One region of the Virgibacillus sp. CM-4 genome, then DNA from elsewhere that is predicted to be linked to it. Evidence: riboswitches for the same ligand, from Rfam matches in the RefSeq annotation. Region 1 holds a riboswitch; each other region holds the start of a gene.
The links. Region 1 has a riboswitch for S-adenosylmethionine ahead of M948_RS38005 (LLM class flavin-dependent oxidoreductase). Riboswitches for the same ligand answer to the same signal wherever they lie in the genome.

Region 2: it holds a riboswitch for S-adenosylmethionine, as region 1 does, so the genes downstream of both, M948_RS26125 (carboxymuconolactone decarboxylase family protein) here and M948_RS38005 (LLM class flavin-dependent oxidoreductase) in region 1, are expected to answer to the same signal.
Region 3: it holds a riboswitch for S-adenosylmethionine, as region 1 does, so the genes downstream of both, M948_RS42720 (YezD family protein) here and M948_RS38005 (LLM class flavin-dependent oxidoreductase) in region 1, are expected to answer to the same signal.

What each region holds. Positions count from the first base shown of each region.
Region 1 covers NZ_AUQA01000006.1:925,396-933,114, forward strand. Annotated here, with positions in the region: gene M948_RS37985 (AMP-binding enzyme) at 1-129, shown strand, start outside; gene uraA (uracil permease) at 386-1,669, shown strand; gene M948_RS37995 (cation:proton antiporter) at 1,930-3,132, opposite strand; gene M948_RS38000 (ATP-grasp domain-containing protein) at 3,362-4,339, opposite strand; gene M948_RS38005 (LLM class flavin-dependent oxidoreductase) at 4,353-5,405, opposite strand; SAM riboswitch class I at 5,493-5,611, opposite strand; partial or broken gene dacB (D-alanyl-D-alanine carboxypeptidase/D-alanyl-D-alanine-endopeptidase) at 5,680-7,037, opposite strand; gene M948_RS38015 (YndJ family protein) at 7,038-7,719, opposite strand, start outside.
Region 2 covers NZ_AUQA01000002.1:485,830-493,548, forward strand. Annotated here, with positions in the region: gene M948_RS26120 (LLM class flavin-dependent oxidoreductase) at 1-1,035, opposite strand, end outside; gene M948_RS26125 (carboxymuconolactone decarboxylase family protein) at 1,158-1,811, opposite strand; SAM riboswitch class I at 1,975-2,078, opposite strand; gene M948_RS26130 (ornithine cyclodeaminase family protein) at 2,193-3,176, opposite strand; gene M948_RS26135 (proline dehydrogenase family protein) at 3,281-4,198, opposite strand; gene pruA (L-glutamate gamma-semialdehyde dehydrogenase) at 4,340-5,887, opposite strand; gene M948_RS26145 (helix-turn-helix domain-containing protein) at 6,262-6,810, shown strand; gene M948_RS26150 (helix-turn-helix domain-containing protein) at 7,077-7,637, opposite strand.
Region 3 covers NZ_AUQA01000002.1:309,817-317,535, reverse strand. Annotated here, with positions in the region: tRNA gene M948_RS25410 (tRNA-Thr) at 1-20, opposite strand, end outside; gene metE (5-methyltetrahydropteroyltriglutamate--homocysteine S-methyltransferase) at 845-3,139, opposite strand; gene M948_RS25400 (bifunctional homocysteine S-methyltransferase/methylenetetrahydrofolate reductase) at 3,166-5,010, opposite strand; gene M948_RS42720 (YezD family protein) at 5,187-5,357, opposite strand; SAM riboswitch class I at 5,453-5,571, opposite strand; gene M948_RS25395 (glycoside hydrolase family 13 protein) at 5,668-7,446, opposite strand; gene M948_RS25390 (sugar ABC transporter substrate-binding protein) at 7,698-7,719, shown strand, end outside.

The DNA of each region.
Region 1 (7,719 bases):
GAGGTGATGGACTATTGTAGAAACAATATAGAAGAAGCTTATTGTCCACATTCTGTTTCATTTGTAGAAGAATTACCAAAAACTTCAAGCGGAAAAATATTAAAAGTTGAACTGCAAAAATGGATATAAGCAATCTGATTACCTAAAAAGATGGGATTGACAGTTTACAGTCATACTGGGATAATAGGATAGATAAAATGATACGGTTACCTTTAATTCAGTCCCGTGAGACTGCCAAGGTGAACAGATAAGAATCTGTTTGTAAAAGTAAGTCTATCTTTGCTATCTTACTTTTACGAAAGCACCCTGCCTCGCGTCCGCAGGGTGCTTTTTATTTGAACTTTGATAAACGGTAACTGTTGCTCATCTTTAAGGAGGAATCATCATGGCAAATTATAAAGAAATTCAAGTAGATGAACGATTGCCGATATTAAAAAGTCTACCATTAAGTATTCAGCACTTATTTGCGATGTTTGGATCAACCGTGTTAGTTCCTATACTATTCGGTGTAAACCCGGCAACAATTCTACTAATGAATGGTGTCGGTACATTAATTTATTTATTTATAACCAAAGGAAAAATTCCTGCTTATTTAGGATCTAGCTTCGCATTTATCTCTCCGGTAACAATTGTATTAGGAAATTATGCTGGCGGTGATGGGTATAGTTATGCATTAGGTGGTTTCTTCGCTGTAGGTGTGGTACTGAGTCTCGTTGCCCTTATCATCAAAATAGCAGGAACAAATTGGATCGATGTTATTTTCCCACCCGCAGCAATGGGGGCTATAGTAGCTGTCATTGGGCTTGAACTTGTGCCAACTGCTGCGGAAATGGCAGGGTGGATTGCACCTGCTGATGCAGCTGCAAATTGGACGGTAGATGCTGATACGGTCCTTGTATCGTTTTTAACTTTAGCAATTACTGTCATTTGTTGGGTTACTTTACGCGGTTTCTTAAAAATCATTCCAATCTTAATTGGCATCATTGCAGGCTATATTATTGCTTATTTTTTTGGACTTGTCGATTTTACCGCTGTCAAAGAAGCAAGCTGGTTCTCATTACCAGAATTCTATCAGATAAAATTTGACTGGTCTGCCATATTAGTCATCCTTCCTGCAGCACTAGTACTCGTACCTGAACATATTGGACATCTGTTTGTAACTGGAAATATTGTGAAAAAAGACCTAACAAAAGAACCTGGGCTGGATCGCTCTTTAGCAGGTAACGGTATTTCTACCATTATCTCAAGTTTTTTCGGATCTACACCAAATACTACTTATGGTGAAAATATCGGTGTGTTAGCTATTACAAAAGTGTATTCCACTTGGATTATTGGGATTGCAGCAATGATTGCAATTATATTATCTTTTGTCGGTAAGTTAGCGGCGTTGATTTCTTCCATTCCAACAGCTGTTATGGGTGGTATTTCCTTATTACTTTTTGGAATCATTGCTACCAGTGGACTACGGATGCTCGTAGAAGCCCGTATAGATTATGGTCGTTCCCAAAATCTAATCTTATCAAGTATTGTCTTAGTAATTGGCGTCAGTGGGGCAACCATCCAAATTGGTTCAGTTGCACTATCTGGAATGGGGCTTGCTACCATCGTGGCAATGATCCTTAGTATTTTATTTAAAATACTAGATGTATTACATTTAACAAATGAATAGTAAATACACAAGAGGGTGACCCGAAAACAATCTAGATAAAAAATTCTGTACGATTACCATCTAAGGATTGGATAGCATTATCGTAAATCATTCAAATGAAACAGGCCTGATTTCAGCGGGAATAGCACGTTGTTATATTTCATTCGGTAAGCGTTTTTTGCTTACGAGTTAGCTGTATCGCGTGACCGTGGAATGCATGGCCTATTTCACATAGAGAATTAAGACAGGTAATGAATAATTCGCATCCGAATTATTCATTTTTAGTTATGCCTCAGTCCATTAGTTTTAAGTCTCTTTGTAAGCGGATAAACGCCAACACTCTGAATGATCAAAGACAGTAATATTATGGCGAATAACAATGGTATGATTGGATTATTTTTATCTACAGCTGCTTCTAGCCCAAGAACCAGAGCTACAGACATTGTGCCTTTTATCCCAGCCCAGGTAATAATAGCAGCATCTTTTATAGATATGGTTCGCTTCCAATTTATGCGCAATTTAGTAATTAAAGTAATTACGACAAACCGGACCATTAATGTACATATAAAAATAATAATAGCCAGGGCCCATTCAGAAGCAGCAAGATAATTTGCGGTTTGTACACCAATAAGTAAAAAAATTAAAGATAAAATAGTTAGTTCAATGATCTCCCAAAAACCATCCAGTTGATCCTTAAAATGCACTTCTTTAATATTTCTCCCAAATTCATAGGAAAGCATCATACCGGCAGTCACAGTAGAAAGGACACCTGATACTCCGAGTAACTCCCCTAAGTAAAAACTACCATAAGCAACGATAATACTTAGCATTACTTGATATTGACGATGGTACGTGTAATGAATGGCCTTACTCATTAACCAACCAAAGCTTACGCCGATTGCTACGCCCCCCAACGAAACCAAAAGAAATTCATTAATAAAACCGCTAAAATCAAAGCTCGTCCCTTTTGTATACATACTTAACAGCACACTGAATACAACAATACTTGTTCCATCATTTAGCATGGATTCACCTTCGACAATTTCTGCGACCTGTTGGTCATCGGACGACTTTTTTAGGATCGTTACAACAGAAACAGGATCTGTCGGAGATAAGATAGCAGCAATCAGCAATGCCGCTGCCAATGATAAAGATATGAATAAATTTCCAATAACATAAATGAGAACAGCCAAGATTGCGATTGTCAAAAATAAACCAAATGTTCCTAACGTTCCAATAAGTATTTTGTTTCGTTTCAGGGCTTGAGTAGGGAACTGATAAGCAGATATGAATAACAAAGCCGGTAGAAAAACATGAAATAAAAGTTCCTTTGTTATCGTAATATTGTCAAAATAATGAAACATCGATAACAACAAACCAAACAATACTAAGATAACCGGAGCAGGAAAAAATTCTTGTTTTTTATCTACAGAAAAAACAAGATACCCTATGATTACTAACAATAAAATCTGGTGTACAGTCATTGGTCATCCTCTTTCCTTTTGAAAACTAACTATCCTATAAAATTACCCTAAAGACAGAATATCAAACGCAAGTGGAAATACAAAAAGCCGTAACATGTTATCCATGTAACGGCTTATTAAGTTATTAAACACGACAGTTTATCACTAGAAAATCAATAGAAAAGGATCGATTACTAATTCTTAGCCCTGACTATAGTACATAAAGAATCGGCAATTCTAATGCTTTGTTCTATTTTTCGGTAAGGGAAAGAGAAGGCTGATCAGAATAGAGATTTACTTTATTTAATTTTTCTCCTAAATAAGTTGCTAGCTCAAGCATTCCAAAAACACCGCTTTTTGCTTCAGCATCGCTATTATAGTTGGTATTTGTATTAATATCATAGGTATATATGGTTCCATGTTCGTCTTCAATAAATTCAATACCTGCTACTTGAATATGATTAGCAGCCAGTACCTCTTTATATTTTTCAATAATGGGGTGATGGAACCCTTGTCGAATTTGAAATTTTTCATTCTGCGCTTGTTGTTCCCCTGCCGGACAAAATAAATCTTCAATCGTGCAGGCATCTGCAGGACAGAGTTCAAACCCTTCAGATGTGTCAACCTTTACTGCATATACGAATTCTCCACCTACAAATTCGCAGCGGGTAATAGATGCTGATGGAGAGGGAATGTATTCTTGTATTAGCGTTACACCATCAACGGGTTCTTCAAATGTTTCACTTTCAATATATTGTTCTAATGCTGCTTTGCTATGAAACAGTTGTACGCCTAACCCTTTTCCAGCTCGATTGTGCTTGGTAATAAATGATCTCCCTTCGAATAATTCAGCTGCTTCTGATAATTGCGATTTCCCAACAGCAGCCACTGTTCTCGGCGTTCTCACTCCATATTTTTCCAATTCCAAATATTGTTGGACCTTACTTACTTCTAGCTGTAATGCTCGACTACCATTAATTACTGTTCTACCATGATACTCCAACCATGCTAACACTGCATTCGTCAATTCAGGAGCAAAACGATTCCCTCTTGTATGCGAAGAAGCACTCATTCGATTATAGAAAATTCCTTTAGGTGGTTCACTTAATAAATCGACCGTGCCATCATTCAGTAACCAGTCTTCATAAGGTAATCCCAATTCTTCTAATCTAGCAGTTAAATGGCTTGTCCATTCTGGATTTTCATGTAGGATATATATTTTACTCATTACATATCTTCCTTTATACCGTTGTTTGTTCTTTACGTAGTTGTTCGACTAAAGGCATAACTTGTTCAGAAAAACGTTTCATCTCTTCTAACTGCGGAGAGCATTGTAATAATAGCAAATCAACACCTGCCCTCTCATATTCGAGAATTCGTTCCGCTATTTGTTCTGGTGTTCCTATTAAATGTGGACGTAATCCTCGATTAGATACAGAATAATCCTTTAACTGAACAGCTTGTTCTAACTGTGATTTTGAAGTGAAATCTCCAAATCCACTATATCCACTTGTGTCTTTTACCATGGTGATTCGTTCTAATTCCGTAAGTGCTGCCGCTTCTGTTTCCCGACAAATTACATAAGCTGCCATTCCAAATGATCGAATCGGATCTTTATTTGCTTTCCTTCTACGTGATTTCATATCTTTAATTTTGTCAGCAACCTCTTCAACCGTGCCACCATGCATGACATAAGCATCACATAGTGTGGAAATTACCTGCTTACCCTTTTCAATTTCTCCCCCAGCGTATAACATGGGATTGGGGCGTTGCAGCGGCTTTGGTTCCAATTTTGTATCCTCAATTTGATAGTACCTTCCATGATAAGAAAAAGTGTCCTCTGTCCATAAACCTTTTAGTATATCGATAAATTCTGTTGTTCTTGCATACCGCTCATCATGTTCTGTAAAGTCTCCACCATACTGTTTAGCTTCTTCTTCCCACCAACCAGAGACAATATTAAGAGTAAATCGCCCATTGCTCATGCGATCGATATTTGCAGCCATTTTCGCAGTAACCGCTGGGTGGTGAAATACTGGACGCACAGCAGTCATAATTTCTATTTTATTCGTTACTGCTGCTAACCCAGCTGCAGTAGACCATGCTTCTAATGAATCTGCTTCTATTCCTTTTATATCATTTAAATAAAGTTCCGCAATTAGCGTTGTATCATATCCCCATTCCTCTGCCGCTTGAATAACTGTCTTCGCATATTCAAAGGTTGGCGGCATATGTTCATCATCTACATTACGTAACCATCCACCAAATATTGGTAACCAAAATCCATATTTCATTGACTCCACTCCCAGATGAATTTTTCCCAAAACAAAAAACTCTTTTCCGATAAGAAAAGAGTTTGAAATCTTGTTATTTCAGTTCTCTTCTTATCTTTCAAGTCACATGGACTTGATGGATTTGGCACAGTCTTTTTATAAATGGTTATAAAAACCTGTTGCCGAGGCTTCATGGGGCCATATCCCTCCACCTCTCTGGATAAGAACACAATATTTAATTCACTATATTAAGCCTATCGCAAATATGCTTATCTGTCAATTTTGATAACTCTTATCATTCGGAATGGATCATCATATCCAATAGTTGATTCTCCATTCGTTTTCCTTCTTCCTCATCTAATAAATTATTGAACATAATGGAAAATACAATTTTTTCTTTGTTCGCTTTTTCTGCATAACCGGATAAAGTACTAATGGTATATAAACTGCCTGTTTTGGCCTGAACCGGTAACCCATGCATACGGTGCTGTAAGGTACCACCAATGTCCCTTTCTGATTCCCCCGCAACTGGCAAGGCGTGAAAATAGGTTGAAAACCATTCCTTTTTTTGAATCACATATAGTAACCAGGAAATTTGGTTTGCTGGTATCAAATTCATATGAGATATTCCGGATCCGTCTCGCAACACAATCCTTTTGTCTCCATCCCAAAATTCACAAGTTGTTTTTCTAACACATTTAATCCTTTTTCCCAACTACCTTCCCCATACACCTGCTTGCCCATTTCCTTTATCAAGATTTCACCAATTGTATTGTTACTATGCTTCATAAATGGAACCATCAATTTCGATAAGGGGATAGAATAACAAAAATGCAATAACTTTGTATTGGTTGGTACTTTAGCTATCTCCCACCCTCCACTATAGGTAATATGATGTTTAGTTAATGCCTGTTTGAACAAATCAACAGCGTATCCTGTTGGTTCCCATACCGATACCCACTCTTTCAATCCTTCGTGCCTATCGGGAATCTCGCCTGTTATCGTAATTAAATTGCTTCCATGTTGACGCTCAAATATTATATTTTCTTTTTTATTCGTTTCTACGGTAACTGCCTTATTATCTATTTCAATATATGTAGACTCCGGTGAAGAGGTAATTATAGGATTTTCCCCCAGCTTATTTGGTCTAATCTCCACCTTAATTGTTCCAGCATGATAGTCACTGTCTGGAGAAGCTGTTAAGGCTGAAATTTGCGCACCGTAATAATACGTTTCATCACTCCAAATCATATCTGGCGAGAGACGAACTGAATCATACCAAGTATCATCCCCAATAACCTTCCCTGAAATATGCTGAATACCCATTGCTCTAAGTTTGGCAGCAAATCCAGCGAAGTCTTTCGGTAATAAAGTAGGATCCCCTTTTCCTATTAGGTATACATTTCCTACTAAGCATCCCCCTTTTATTATTCCATCTGTACGTATCTCTGTCGAAAAGCGATACGCTTCACCTAATACAGCCAGACTGGCTGCTGCTGTCAACAACTTCATATTGGAAGCTGGACGTAATCTAGTGTCTGCTTTATGTTCATAAATCGTTTCACCAGTATCTGCTCGTCGAATACTAACACCAACAATTGCTCCAGCCAGTTTTGGAGACTGTTTCAGATATGTATCAATAGACTTCTTCACCTAATCACCACCTCTCTTCCCAATACCCACGGTTCTCTGATGTGCCTCTTTTATATTCTCGTTTTGTCGTTCGCTTGGCACAATATCATAATCTATGTTTAAAAAGGGAATAGAAAACAGCCACATTTGATGTTTTGCTTTAAGCTTTCCTTCATTTGTTTCTTCCACTTCAAACGTCTCTTCAATTGGGAGCTTAAATAAGCCTTTTCCAACAATTAAATAGATACCAGAATCTGCTTGTTCATATTTCAATTTTTTACTAGATAATTGTAACTTTTCACCATATTGACTTAACTCTAAAATGCCAATCATAGCTGTCCCTGGTAAAGGTAATGCGATGTTCATATACGTTTGATCGTTATTTTGATGGGAAGAATAAAGTGCTACAAAGATAACTTCGTTTTTGATCTTCCTCACCCACGCTCTTACATTGGTTCTTCCATCCATACGATCATCAATCGAGTGAATAGCACCTGTCATTTCCTGTCTTCTACTTGACAAAGGCAGATTCAATTGTTTTATGATACGACTAATTTGTCTATATATTATCGCTAGCGGTTTAAACCAGTTTTTCCACCTTACTTCAGCAAATAGCTGATAGTTTTTCGTATTCTCATAGAAATCAATAATCATTTGTGATAATGTATCCAGTTGAATTTCATTCGCATACTGTTCCATACAG
Region 2 (7,719 bases), on a different contig from region 1:
AGTGTACATATCTAAATTACCCTGTACTGCTTCTGTTTCCATATCTTCCATATATTGATCTGGGTCATAACTTGAGAAATCAATTCCTGTATGACCAGATAATAAAGCAGCTGTCCCCTCGTAACTGACCTGTTCTTTTAATCCTTCATATTTTTGATACGCTTCTTCTTCTGTCGAACCAATAATTGGTAGAATCATTGGAAAGATTCGTACATCTTCTCGATTACGCCCTTGCTTTACTGTCCGATTTCGGATATCGGCTGTATAATTCTTTAATGCATCCAAGGAATGATTTTTGGTAAAGACTCCCTCCGCATGTTTAGCTGCAAAATCTCTTCCTTTTGGAGAAGCACCAGCCTGAAAAATGACAGGTGTTCGCTGTGGAGAGGGCTCTACTAAATGCGGGCCAGGTACTTGAAAGAATCTTCCTTCATGATTAATTAAATGTACTTTTTCTGGGTCAGCAAAACGATCATTCTCGCGATTATAAACAACGGCATTTGCTTCCCAGCTTTGTTCCCAAAGTTTGTACACAACTTCCAAAAATTCATCTGCTCGATCATAACGCAATTCTTTTGGCAGTCTACTAGTAAGTCCTAAGTTTACAGCTTCACTTTCTAAATAAGAGGTGACGACATTCCAAGCCACCCTTCCATTTGTTAAGTGATCAAGCGTAGAAAGCTGACGAGCTAGTGAATACGGTTGTGCATATGTTGCTGATATCGTCGGTGCAAATCCTAGATGTTCTGTTACAGCAGCCATAGCTGCTATTGGAATTAGTGGATCATGAGCTGGAAGCTGTACTGCATGCTCCGTTGCAGCCTGATGACTATTGTTATAAACGCTGTAAGTTCCTAATACATCGGCAATAAATAGAGAATCAAATTTCCCTCTCTCTAGCAATTTAGCAATGTCCATCCAGTAGGTAAGTGTATTATGTTTAACTCCTTCATCCTTTTCATGCTTCCACAAGCCTGTCGAATGTGGAGAAGGTGAATTCTGAATAAATCCGTTAAAGTGAATTTGTTTAGCCATATCCAACTCTCCCTTATGCGTTATCCTAAATTAAATCTTTACCACTCTGGTGATTTTCATCCTCCCCTGATTGATGGTAACTCATGAGGATTCGGTGCCCCCGTGCTAACCTAGGAGACGGTTTAGTCGTCATAGGCATTAAGTGCATTTACACTATGTGCCAAAGCAGACCCTGCTTTCAAAGCTACAGCTACGAAGATTGCTTCAGCAATTTCATGGCGGTTTGCCCCCGCATGTTTTGCATTTTTCGTATGAAGGTCAATACAATATGCACAGCCTGTGGTATGTGCTGATGCCACTGCAATTAGTTCCTTTTCTTTCTCAGTCAGGTAATTCGTTTGGATTGCTTGTTTATCAAAATCAAGAAATGCGTCAAATGTAGCCCCATTTAATGCTGCAAATTCCTTTAATCGGTTAAAATAAGACGCCTGATACAAATTATCAGTTCCTTCCCCGTCATACGCATTCAATGCATTAACTCCATGGGCTGCTGCTGATCCTGCCTTTAATGCTGCTGCAACAAAGATAGCTTCAGTTACCTCTTCTTTTGTTGCTTTTTGTTTCTTCACATTGCCTACATGTAATTCAATGCAGTATGGGCATCCTGTAATATGTGCTACAGCAACGGCAATTAATTCTTTTAGCTTTGCCTGCAACTCTCCTTCAGCTAAGGCCTGATCATTAAAAGCAAAAAAAGTATTACATGTTTCTGGGGCATATTCTCTAAGCTCTTGAATCCGTGAGAAATAGGATTTTTTATACAAACTCTCCGTTATATTACTCAATGTTATCGCTCCTTTAATAAATAAATCATTTCACTAATTAAATATAACTTTTCCCATTCATTTAGTTGGATTAATGGAAGAGGATATACGGTTTCTATAATGACCAATGAAAAAACCCCTTCCGATGAGAAGAGGTTGCTGTATCGCCTACATTCTCTCATCTTTCAAGCAAATGCTTGCTGGAATTAGCACCTTGTTATATGTAACGGTTGCTGCGGGATCACTGGACCAGATTCCTCCCCCGACTCTAGATAAGGAATATTCAATTTAATTAGTAAGAATTGTACACAATAATACCGAATACCGAAAAATGTGTCAAGTATGATTTTTTACATTTTTCCGATAAGATCTTTTTAATTGTTGGTTAAGAGACTACAATTCTATCTTTTGACCTATTCCTAGCGATTTCGCTTTTACATAAATTCCTTTAGCTACGACAAGATCAAAATAGGCAGCTCCAACGGATTTAAAAAAAGTAATTTCTTGATCTGTTTCTCGCAATAATCGATCTCCACCACCAACATCACTTAACTCTGCGTGGATGTGAGAAAATTGCCAATCACTTTCTTGATTCGCATAAATTAACTCACCAGCTTCTTCTTTTATACTGGCTAAATCATCCACAATAATCTTATCAACTGTCTGAATGGTTTTTAGATCTACTTCTCTCATGCTAGGCAAATACGAACCAACCCCATTTATATGCATACCAGGTCGTAGATCATTTCCATCGAATACCGGATTATCCGACCTTGTACTACAAGCAATAATATCGGACACTTGCATGACTTGCTTCGGTGAATCCACTACTTTGATTGGAATCGTAATCCCCCAGGTCATTAATGCTTCTTTGAATGTGTACGCCTTTTCGATCGTCCGATTAAATAGGATTAATTCTTGGATAACACGAACTTCCAAAACACCTAGGACTTGTTCAAAGGCCATGGCCCCCGTTCCAATCACTCCCAATGTTTGTGCATCCGTTCTAGCTAATTTTTCTGTCCCTATCCCGCTCAGTGCTCCTGTACGTAAACGAGTTAAAAATGATGCACTCATCATACAAATATGTTCCCCATTACTAGCGTCGGTTAATACTAATGCACCTTGAGTAGTTGGCTTTCCTTGTTTCGGATTCTCAGGAAAAATACTGACTAATTTCACGGAGGCAATTTCCTGTGATAAGTCTGCACTTGGCATATATAGACTCGAAGCTTGATGCGCCGGTATGTCAATGACTGTCCGATGCGGATTAGTAATTTGTCCTTTCTTTTTAGAAATTAACCCTTGCTTTACATCATAGATTGCATCGTTCATAAAATAATGATCCTTAATTTCTTGCTCTGAAAGAATTAACATAGCTTTCTTCCTTTCATGTATATGTAATAGAAAAGTGCAAGCGCAGTTATGAGAATATCGGCATAAAACCTTTCTCAAATCGCATCTTGCACATTATAAACCGACTATTTTTTAAAGATTCCTTTTAATACAAAGGCAACGTTAGCTGGACGTTCGGCCAAACGACGCATATTATAACCAAACCAGTCATCTCCATACGGCATATATACACGTACTTTATATCCTTCGTCGACTAATCGTTCTTGTAATTCAATACGAATTCCATAAAGCATTTGAAACTCGAATTGGTCACGAGGAATATCATGCGCTTTTTCCAGTTCTTTGGTATAAGCAATAATACTGTCATCATGCGTTGCAACAGCTGTGTAATTCTCATTCAATAAGTTCTTTTTTATAATTTTTTTATAGTTATCATCGACATCCTGTTTATTTGGAAATGCCACTTTTTCGGACTCTTTATAAGCACCTTTAACTAAGCGAAGATAAGGGTTGTAGCTATCTAATGCGTCTAAGTCCTCTTCCACGCGATAAAGATACGCCTGTAAAACCGTTCCCAAATTATCAAATTCCTGTCGTAATGACTTAAATATGGTTAACGTCTGTTCTGTACGCTGATAATCTTCCATATCAATCGTTATAATCACACCATATTCTGTCCCAGCCTGCAAAATTTTTCGCATGTTCTCCATAACTAATTCATACGATATATCCATTCCCAAAGAAGTTAATTTCAACGATAATTGTGCATTCAATTCTTTTTCTGCAATGACCTTGATCGCCTGAATACATTCCTGAGCAGATTGCCTAGCCTCGTCTTCATTATCAATGAACTCTCCCAAATGATCGACTGTAACGTCAAATCCTTTGGCATTTAACTCTTTTATTTTTTCAGCCGCACCATTAATATCTACTCCTGCAACAAATCGCGATGCTCCAAATCGAAAACCATACTTCTTAGCTGCTTTCGTTAGTGGTTTATTATTGGATAAAAATAAAAAGAAATTGCGCATGATTTGTTCCACGTTGATCCTCCCCCCAACCATCTATAGTTTATGAACGATCAAAAGCAAGGGAAAAACACAATAAGTGATTTCCCATGATTTTGATTACGCATTTCCACAAAACTTTGTAAAGCAGTGCAGGAGTGAGATATTGTTATTATGTTATAGCATTTCAGAGCTTGTTTTACCTTGCATATGGTGAATCAGATAATCAGGTCCACCTGCTTTAGAGTCCGTACCCGACATATTAAATCCACCAAATGGCTGATAACCTACAATTGCAGCTGTACAACCGCGGTTGAAGTAAAGATTACCGACATGGAAATCTTGTCTTGCTTGCTCAAGATGGGTACGATTATTGGTAATTACGGCACCAGTTAATCCATACTCTGTATTATTGGCAATCTCAATCGCTTCATCAAAGTTCTTTGCCTTTGTAAGTGCAACTACTGGTCCAAAGATTTCTTCCTGCATAATTCTTGCTTCTGGACTTACATTACCAAAAACAGTAGGATTTACGAACCAACCTATACGATTATCACCTGAGCCGCCTGCTAATAATTCTCCTTCTTGCTTGCCAATTTCGATGTAATCCATAATTTTATCATAAGCACCTTGATCAATAACTGGTCCCATAAAATGAGAGTTATCATGTGGATTCCCAGCTGATAATTCTTTGGTAAGCTCTACGACTCTATCTTTCACTTCTTCATAGACATCCTCATGTATGACAGCACGTGAACATGCCGAACATTTTTGTCCTGAAAATCCAAATGCAGATTGTACAATCGATTCAGCTGCCAACTCTAGATCGGCTTCATTATCTACTACGATGGTATCTTTTCCACCCATTTCAATAATCGTACGTTTCAGCCACTTCTGACCTTCTTGTACTTTAGCAGCACGCTCAAAAATTCGTGTTCCAACCTCACGTGATCCTGTAAAACTAATAAACCGCGTACGTGGATGATCAACTAGATAATCCCCTACTTCTTTACCAGGACCCGGAATGTAATTGATAACTCCAGCAGGCATACCCGCTTCTTCCAACACTTCCATTAGCTTATAAGCAATTACTGGTGTAGCACTGGCTGGTTTCAACAATACCGTATTACCTGTGACCATAGCTGCTACCGTTGTACCGGCCATAATTGCAAACAAGAAGTTCCAAGGTGAGATCACAACCCCAACGCCTAATGGGATATAATGGTATTGATTGTATTCAATAGGACGACTGTTGATCTTGACACCATCTTTTAACTCAAGCATTTGACGGCCATAATATTCAAGGAAATCAATTGCTTCTGCTGTATCCGCATCTGCTTCTTTCCACGGTTTCCCACCTTCTTTAATTAAATGAGCTGTGAATTCATGTTTTCTACGTCGAATAATTGCCGCAGATCGAAAAAGAATATCCGCACGGAATTTCGGGTCTGATTTCCGCCACGTTTCAAATGTTTGATCTGCAACTTTCATTGCTTTTTCTGCTAATTCTTGATTCGCTTTCGAAACATAGCCAACTACTTCTTCTTTATTAGCAGGGTTAACAGAAACGATTTTATCTTCTGTTGTAATGCGTTCTCCCCCAATAATTAGTGGGTATTCCTTACCTAGATCCTTCTCTACTTTTTTTAATGCATGAAGCATTTGTTGCCGATTTTCTTCCACTGTAAAATCTGTAAAAGGCTCGTGTGTATAAGGTACTACCATATGAAAAACCTCCTAATTATAGTTTACTAGTCCAAATGATGAAAACGTTTTCACTACTTGTGAAAAGAAGAAACCCTAAAGCATATGCAGTGCTTATTAATTTAATCATTACTGTAATCAATAAGTTGTCTAGCCTGTTGCGGGTTTTTTTCTAGTTACTAATAAGAAATAGATCGTAGCTACATTAATTTGAAATTTGAACTAAGAAAATTTTCTAATAATTTAAGCGAAAAGTATTTAAGTATCACTTAAATTATGTTTAAATAAATTATAAGATATTTTTTGCTTTTTCGTCAACTGTTTTTTCATACCATTCTATAAAACTAGGAATTGTGAACTATCATGAACCGTTTAGCATAAGGGGCGAGTATACCATGACAAATTCTGAAAACCTTGGAAACAAAGTAAAGAATCTGCGAAAACAAAAAAAGTTAACATTGAAGCAAGTCTCTCAAGAAACCGGTCTTTCCATTAGTTTTTTGTCACAATTAGAGCATTCCAAAACATCTGCAACATTACTTTCGTTAAAACGAATTTCTGAAGCACTCGGGGTGAATCCAAGCTATTTTTTTTCTTCAGAAACACAAGGTTCCCGTTCGGCAATTACCAGAAATATTGTTGATACGAAAAACCTGACAGAAAATCGATTTATTTATAAAGATCTTTCGGGAGAAATGGAAAACCCTTTGTTTGTACCTAATTTAATAATTTTGAATCCAGGGGATAATCGGGGGAATAATTTTACACATAAAGGTCAGGAATTCCTCTATGTATTAGAAGGCACTCTAACCATCGAAGTTAACCATGAAGAAGTCCTATTGCAACCATATGATTGCATATTTTTGGAATCATCCACCCCGCATAATTGGTATAATCGAACCGATAAAACAATTAAATTTTTATGTATTTCTTCTACTGAATAAGGATTAATATCAATGGACTTTGGAATGATTGTAACCATTGATTATCGAGGGCACCTATAGGAAGGCTAAGCAGAGGCGCAATCATTGAGAAAATAGGGCTGAAAGTATTTAAACGGCAACACATTGGAAAATAGGCTTTGTAGAGAAAGGCTACAGAATGAAAACGATTAAAGTTAATGTTGTGATCTATTATAATCACTTTGCAAGGGCTTATTCCATAAAAACTAGGTCTTAAAAAGGCTCAGCACCTTGCTGAGCCTCTTGATTTACAAATGATTATCAATAAAAATGGTTAATACCCGAGCGGGTTCATTATTTACTGGTATAAACAGATGCGATTTGTTCCCTTTAAAGAAAGCACTATCTCCTTGTTCCATATGATGTTTGCTTTCTCCATAAAGTAATTGAATCTTTCCTTCCAGAATATAGATAAACTCATCCTGTGAGTGGGTATACGCTTCTTGACGAACATTCATGTCACGCGGAGTAACGTGTACAATCGTCGGTTCAATGCCAGTAAACCTTGAGCGATTGGCTAATAATTCATAGGAGTATCCCATATTTTCATCGCCTACTTTGAATTGTCGCTCTCCATGCGGAAGCAAAACAAGATCGCGATCATCGTGATCATCTAATAGCCATGATAATGGCACATGTAATACTTCACTAATTTTGGATAGCGTGGCAATTGCTGAAGCAGTCTGGCCATTTTCTATTTTTGATAGAAGACTTTTGGAGATACCACATTCATCTGCCACTTGCTGCTGTGTCTTTTTTGTTCGTAAACGCATCTGTTTTATTTTCTTTCCAATATTATTTAGATTTATTGCTACTCTCTCCTTCCAGTAAAAAAACCGTGACTATCTTAAACTAATTATAACAAAAGAAGCTAGATTACAGCAGTTACAT
Region 3 (7,719 bases), on a different contig from region 1:
GCCAGCTGTGCTACACCAGCAAATTTTCCACATGAATTATAATACTCCTATTCTTTATATCTATCAAGTACTTCGGTTAAAAATCAGGAATTCATAAACAACATAGCGAAAGAATAGAAAAGTAAAATAGGGGGGAGCAAATGTATTCGATAGCGAATTTAATTCATGATTTTAGTGAAAGTAGTTGCTGGGTACAAGACTTGAAAGCCATAAATGAAGGACTTTTGTTTGAGCCCATTGGAGAAGGAGAGTAGACCTCAGCTGAAATAATTTGTCATCTGACCTTTTGGGATAATTACATAATAGAAGAAACGCTACCTCAAATGAAACAAGATGCAGAAATTAGTAGTGTTGGATTTGACGCATGGAATAATTAAGCATCTGAATATGCTTTATCTGGCGTTTCTGGTCATAATTTAATTAGTCAACAAAAAATAATGCGGGAAAAACTAATAAAGGATTTACGTAATAAGACGGAAGATGATTTCTTTACGCCTTTTGCATTTATTGGGGAAACTATAGACCCTTACTCTGGCTACTCACATACAATGTTTAATTATATTGCAGGATTTATCTAGCATGATCAGCATCATCAACAGCAAGTGGATGCCTTTCTTGCAAATAGAACGTTGTAGGTACCGATAATAATTATTCATGAAGTGTTTGAAAGAATTCGCTTTATAAAGTGAGGAATCTTCTCAGTATAATCAAGCTATTTACGTCTGCAGCGTTGGTTGTTTACGGAATAATCTCGGACTTTGCTCTAAGGGAATTCGTGTATCTGCAACACAACAAGTAATTTCCATAAAAGTAGCGCCAACACATTTGTGTTGGCGCTGTAAATTTAGTTATTTTGATATGTCAATTTTTCATTTCTAACTTCTGCTGCTGCATCGACCATGACTTTTAGAGCTTGAATGGTCTCCTCTTCGCTTCGTGTTTTTAATCCACAATCTGGATTGATCCAAAACTGCTTCGGAGAAATGTTCTGTAAAGCTCGGTTAATATTTTCTAGAATTTCTTCTTTGGCAGGTATTCGTGGACTATGAATATCATAAACGCCTAGTCCAATCTCTTTATCATATGTGTGATCTTCAAACGAACCAACCATTTCACCATGACTACGAGATGTTTCAATCGAGATTACGTCAGCATCCAAGGCATCGATCGTATCATAGATATCCTGGAATTCAGAATAACACATATGTGTATGAATTTGGGTGCTGTTAGTTACACCAGAAGTAGCTAAGCCGAAGGCATAAACAGCAGCTTCTAAATACCCCTTCCACTTTCGCTCATCCAAAGGTAAACCTTCACGTAATGCGGGCTCATCTACTTGAATAATTTGAATACCGTTTTCTTCTAGCACTTGCACTTCTTTACGTAAAGCGAATGCAATTTGATTTTGTACGGTAAACCGGGCCACATCTTCATGGACAAATGACCAATTTAGTATTGTAACAGGGCCAGTTAACATTCCCTTAACTGGTTTTTTAGTTAATGATTGGGCATAGACACTCTCTTTTACTGTCATTGGTTTATTGAAAGATACGTCCCCGTAAATAAGGGGAGGCTTAACGCAACGCGAACCGTAAGATTGAACCCAGCCAAACTCAGTAACATCAAATCCATTTAGTTTTTCTCCAAAATATTCTACCATATCGGTCCGTTCGAATTCTCCATGAACAAGAACATCCAGACCCAATTCTTCTTGAATTGCAATCCATTTCCTTATATTCTCTTTAATAAATTGATCATATTCCTGATTGGTAATATCTCCTTTACGCCATTTCGTCCTCGTTTGTCGAACAACTGCAGTTTGTGGCAAACTGCCAATTGTCGTTGTTGGAAGTAATGGTAGATTTAGCTTCGTTTGTTGTTGTTTTATTCGCTCAGCAAAGGAGGAATCGCGTACTGCATCAGAAGCAGTCAAGGTAGCTAATGCTTGTTTCACTTGCTCATTTGAACGTGAAGATGCACGAATGAATTGTTGCCGCTCTACACGATTTTCTTTAATGGCATTGGTGATTTTTATTTTTCCATTGTTCCAGCCATTTGTTAACGTAACAATTTCGGTTAATTTCTCATCAGCAAATGATAATCCGGCTTTAATATCGTTATTTAGTTTCTCCTCTAACTTCTTCGTTACTGGTACGTGCAAGAGGGAGGAGGATGGCTGTAATATAATTTGGTCTGTACTCACATAAGGTCGAATAGACTCAAGGAATGAAAGTCTCTCCTCAAGATCAGCTTTCCATACATTTCGTCCATTAATAATTCCAGCAGCAAGCACTTTATTACTTGGAAATCCATATTGCTCAATTAGCTCCAATGTATTACCATGAACAAAATCAAGTCCAATAGCATGAACAGGGAAGTTACTAATTGCTTGATAATGAATTACTTGTTCAAAATAGGTTTGTAAAATGATCTTTAAATTTGGAGCGGCTTCGGCAAATTGCTGATAGACTTGTTCAGCCTTTAAAAGAATGGATTGGTCTAGCTGGGTACCGAAGATAGGCTCGTCAATTTGTATCCAAGAAGCTCCCGCTGCCTGAAGTTCCTCTAAGATTTGTACGTATAATGGAACGAATGTATCGATTAATTCCAAAAGGTTTTCCTTTCGATAGCCTTTTGCAAGATGTAAGTACGTAATTGGTCCCAAAAGGACAGGTTTCCCATCGATACCTAATTTTTCTTTTGCTTCCTGATAAAAAGTAAGGGGGCGGTTCTCCGTTAACGTAGGCTTCGAGTTATCTAATTCAGGAACAATATAATGGTAATTGGTATTAAACCATTTAGTGATTTCAGATGCAACGGCATCTTTTGTGCCTCGAGCAATTGCAAAATACGTTTCTAGGTCAACCTTTCCTCCTTGGTAATTAAAGCGATCTGGGACAATACCAAACATTACCGATGTGTCAAGAACATGATCATAGAAAGAAAAATCCCCTACAGGAATAAGATCTACACCAATGTCCTTTTGCTTTTTTAAGCTCTGAAGTCTAATTTGATCTGTTTCTGAGATTAATTGTGCTTCAGTAATTTCACCTTTCCAAAACTTCTCTAACGCTCGTTTCCATTCTCTCTTTTCCCCGATTCTCGGATAACCAAGATTTGAACTAATAGCAGTCATTATCAATTCCTCCAATACTATTTTTTTAATTATGTCATTTTCGATGTGGAAAGAAGTTGTACACGCGCTTGCATATACGTAACCAATTCAATACTTATGTCATAACGCATAAATGGCGTTACAATGTAAATTCCTTGAAAGTGTTCCAATGCCGTATCAAGCAGTTCTTTTGCAATTTGAATTCCTTGATCAATAGAACGTTGTTTATCATCAGCTACTGCTTTCATCCTTTCTCTAATCACATCTGGCATTTTAATTCCCGGCACTTCATTATGCAGGAACTCAGCATTTCTCGAAGATGTAAGCGGCATAATCCCAATGAATATCGGTTTATCAATATGTTTGGTTTTGTTAGCCAACGCAACAATCGTCTCTTTGCTATAAACAGGTTGTGTTAAAAAATAATCCGCTCCACGTTCCATTTTTCGTTCCATTCGTTTTACCGCTTTATCTATGTGGGCTACATTCGGATTAAATGCAGCACCAACTTGAAAGTTTGTTGGTTTCTTTAGGGATTTTCCAGACAACGATATCCCTTGGTTAAATTGTTTGATTAATTTTATTAAATCGAATGACGTAACATCAAAAACGGAAGTTGCTCCAGGAAAATCCCCGATTTTAGTAGGGTCCCCAGTAATAGCAAGTATTTCATGGATTCCTAAGGTATGTAATCCCATAAGATGCGATTGCAGTCCAATGAGATTGCGATCTCGGCAGGTTAAGTGCACTAGCGGCCTTACCCCAATTTCTTGTTGGATTTTTGCTGCTACAGCAATATTACTAATTCGTGGTGTAGCTAGCGAATTATCCGCTAATGTGATCGCATCTACCCCTACATCGTTCAAGGCGTTAATCCCATTTAAGTACTCGGATGTATCTAAATGTTTTGGTGCATCGAATTCAACAATCACAGCATGTCGTTGTTGAACAATATCAATTAGACCTAACTCTGATTGTTCTTTCTGTTCGCTGACCTTAATGGGGCGTGGCTTAACTGGTACAATCTTTTCCTTAATTGGCTTTGTAGGTTTGATGGCATCAGCTGCTGCTTTTATATGGGCTGGGGTAGTTCCACAACACCCACCTAGTAAGCGAATGCCTTCGTTGCGAAAATCGGTCGCACAGTTTTTGAAATAGTTCGGTTCATCTTCGTAGATTAATTTGCCGTCACGATAAGCTGGTAAACTAGCGTTCGGATAAGCTGCTAAAAATGCTTTATCTAGTAATGGGACATCTTTCAGTGATTCAAGCATATGAAATGGGCCAAGTCGACAGTTAATCCCCACGATATCCGCGCCAGTATTCTCTAATCGCTTTAGTGCATCGGGTAGAAGTATCCCATTTTGTAAGATACCAGGTTCGTGCATTGATACATTTGCAATAATTGGAAGATTTGTTTCGTCTCTTGCAATCTCTAAAACAGTAATTAATTCTTCAAGATCATAATAGGTCTCTAAGATAAGTCCATCTACACCTTCTAATAATTGGCAGTACAACTGTTCTCGAAAACTTCTTTTGATTTCATCTGTTGTGGCTTGCAGCGTTTGTGTGCCGTGAATACCACCGATAGTGCCAAGAACAAAAGTTTCTTCATTTGCAGCTTGTTTCGCAATTTTTATGGCTTCGGTATTTATCTTTTTTACTTGATCTTCAAGAGCATATCTTGCGAGCTTCATATAGTTTGCCCCATATGTATTAGTTTGAATAAGATCAGCACCTGCATGAATGTAAGATTCATGAATATGTGCAATTTGTTCTTGATGAGAAAGATTTAATGCTTCAAAACAATGATCGACCCCATAGGAATAAAGTAAAGTTCCCATTGCACCATCGCCGATTAAGATTCGTTTATCTAATTCGGCTAACAAGTCCATGTTACGTCTCCTTTCCATATGAAAGTTAAAAAAAGGCATCCAAATTAATAAAGGAAATACAAATACCTTAATTTCAATGGATGCCTTTAGTCGTCTAATTAGCATGTTAATCGTTTATTCGGTTTCCCTTGTAAATAATCTTTAACTGTGCTTTTGGTGTTCCAATAAGCACGTCGTTACCCGTTTACATGTTTTTTTCGTTTTGATTGTAACGGGTACCGTTTCTTTTCCGTTGTGTCAATCTGCGTAATTTCTCCTTCATGTATCGTAATTGCTAATGATCCGAATTCAATCTTCTCTAGAGCTTCAGTAATGTCATTGATTTTCTTGTCGTCGATTCGAGCCATCCCATTCCTCCTTTAATTTGTTAACATTACCTATCAAGTAAAAAAGTAAAAACCTCTTTCGATTGAAAGAGGTTTGATTATTGTTTACTAAACAATTCCCATCTTTCAAACAAGTTTCGTTTGCTGGATTTAGCACCTTTACTCGGAATAACAAATAGAGTATGGTTGCCGCAGGATCAATGGACCAGTTTCCTCCCCTGACTCTTGATAGGTTAATATGAAATTTTGATTGTACTCATTATCTTAGAAACGAATGTGGCTGTCAAGATAATTTTCGAAATTCCCAAAAAAGTATTTTTTTAATTTAAGTTTATACAATTTCAAAAATACGGAAATGAAGAGGGGGTACCGTAATTGAAGTTGGTAATTCATCAATTCTATATTTCCTTGCTTGCTGGTTTTGAATATGCCATTCAGTTAGATATTTACAACTGCTTATACGTAGGATATCTCTAGTTATGTTTGCCTCTTTTTCACCCGCATTAAGAAAGAAGACGAGCCGATGATGTCCGTCGTTTTTCTCATATACAATGGTGTTGCTTGCATCATTCGATTGGAGAAATTGAATGTCACTATGGTTACCAAAAAGTGGATTTGTCTTGCGTAAATGAATAAGAGACTGGACAAATCGATACAGTTCTTGTTTTTGCTGGTTAGGGTTCCACTGCATACATGCACGACACCCTGGATCTGTATCACCAGCCATTCCTATTTCATCACCATAATAAATACAAGGTGTTCCAACAAAGGATAATTGAAAAAGGTACAATAGCTTTACACGGGCTTCATTGTCATTTGCTAAAGTTAAGATGCGTGGGGTATCATGACTATCCAATAGATTAAAAGCGACTTCATTCACATTTTGTGGATACATATGTAAAACACTAGTGATGGTCTCGGTGAATGTAGCAGCATTCATGTTTTGTTTAGCAAAAAAGTCAATCGCTCCATTAGTAAATGGGTAATTCATAACGGCATCAAACTGGTCACCGTGTAGCCATGGCATAGAGTCATGCCAGATTTCACCTAGAATATAAACATCTGATTTCACTTCTTTGACGGCTTGTCGAAACATTCTCCAGAAATGGTGATCCACTTCATTTGCAACATCTAATCGCCAGCCATCGATATCAAATGTTTCTACCCAATATGTTGCGACCTTTAATAAATAGTCTCTGACTTCCTTATTCTTCGTATTTAATTTAGGCATTGTAGGCACAAATGCAAATGTATCGTAATTCGGACGTGGTTTGGTTACTATAGGGAAATTCCAAATATGAAACCAATCTTTATAGATAGACACTTCTTGATTTTTCAACACATCTTGAAAAGGTGGGAAATAATATCCACTATGATTAAAGACAGCATCTAGCATTACTTTGATTCCTCGTTGATGGCATTCTTGGACAAATAGACGAAATGTAGCTTTATCTCCAAATTGTGGATCAATTTCCATGTAATCGATCGTATCGTATTTATGATTGGAATATGCCTTGAAGATAGGGGTTAGGTATATCCCATTGATTCCTAAATCGACAAGGTAATCGAGGTGTTGAATAATTCCTTCCAAGTCTCCCCCAAAGAAATTAGTAGGTGTTGGATCTGCAGAGCCCCATGGTAAACTGCCTTTTGGATTTAACTGTTCATTACCATTAGCAAATCGTTCAGGAAATAGTTGGTACCATACCGTATCTTTCACCCAATCTGGTGCATTAAATACATCAATGGAGCTTAAGTAAGGAAAACAAAAATAATTAGCAATATCCGAGGGGAGACTTGCAAATATTCCACCTTCACTATAAATACAAGATTCGTGTTCATTCGAGCAAATAAACGCATAGCGCATTCTACGATAATTCGGTTTCACAGCAATAAACCAATAGTCATGTAAGCTTGTTGTACCGGTTTTTTTCATGTGTTTTGACACGCTCTGCCACTGATTATCTATCCAATCATAAGGATCACCAAATACAAGTTCCACCATTTCTAGATCATTTTTTTTGGTCCGTAGTACTAAATGAAGGGTCTCATTATCATAGGCATACGCAAAATTATCTTTTGGACGATGATAGATTGCTTCTTTATTCATTTTTTACCTCCCTCTGTACAATCGTTTGCGCTAAATACTAATTAATTTTTAAATACATTACCAATGTTTATAATTATCATAGCATTAATGCTATGATAATGTAAGCGTTTTATTAGTTATTAATTAAATAATTAGAAGTTTCTAAAATGGAGTTGTAATTTTTAGGGGAATATGTATAATAAAGTTATAATGAATGCGCAAACGTTTTCATTATTTATGCAGTTCTCTATTAAATCATGGGAGGGGTACAAGTGAAAAAGAGCTTGATTTATT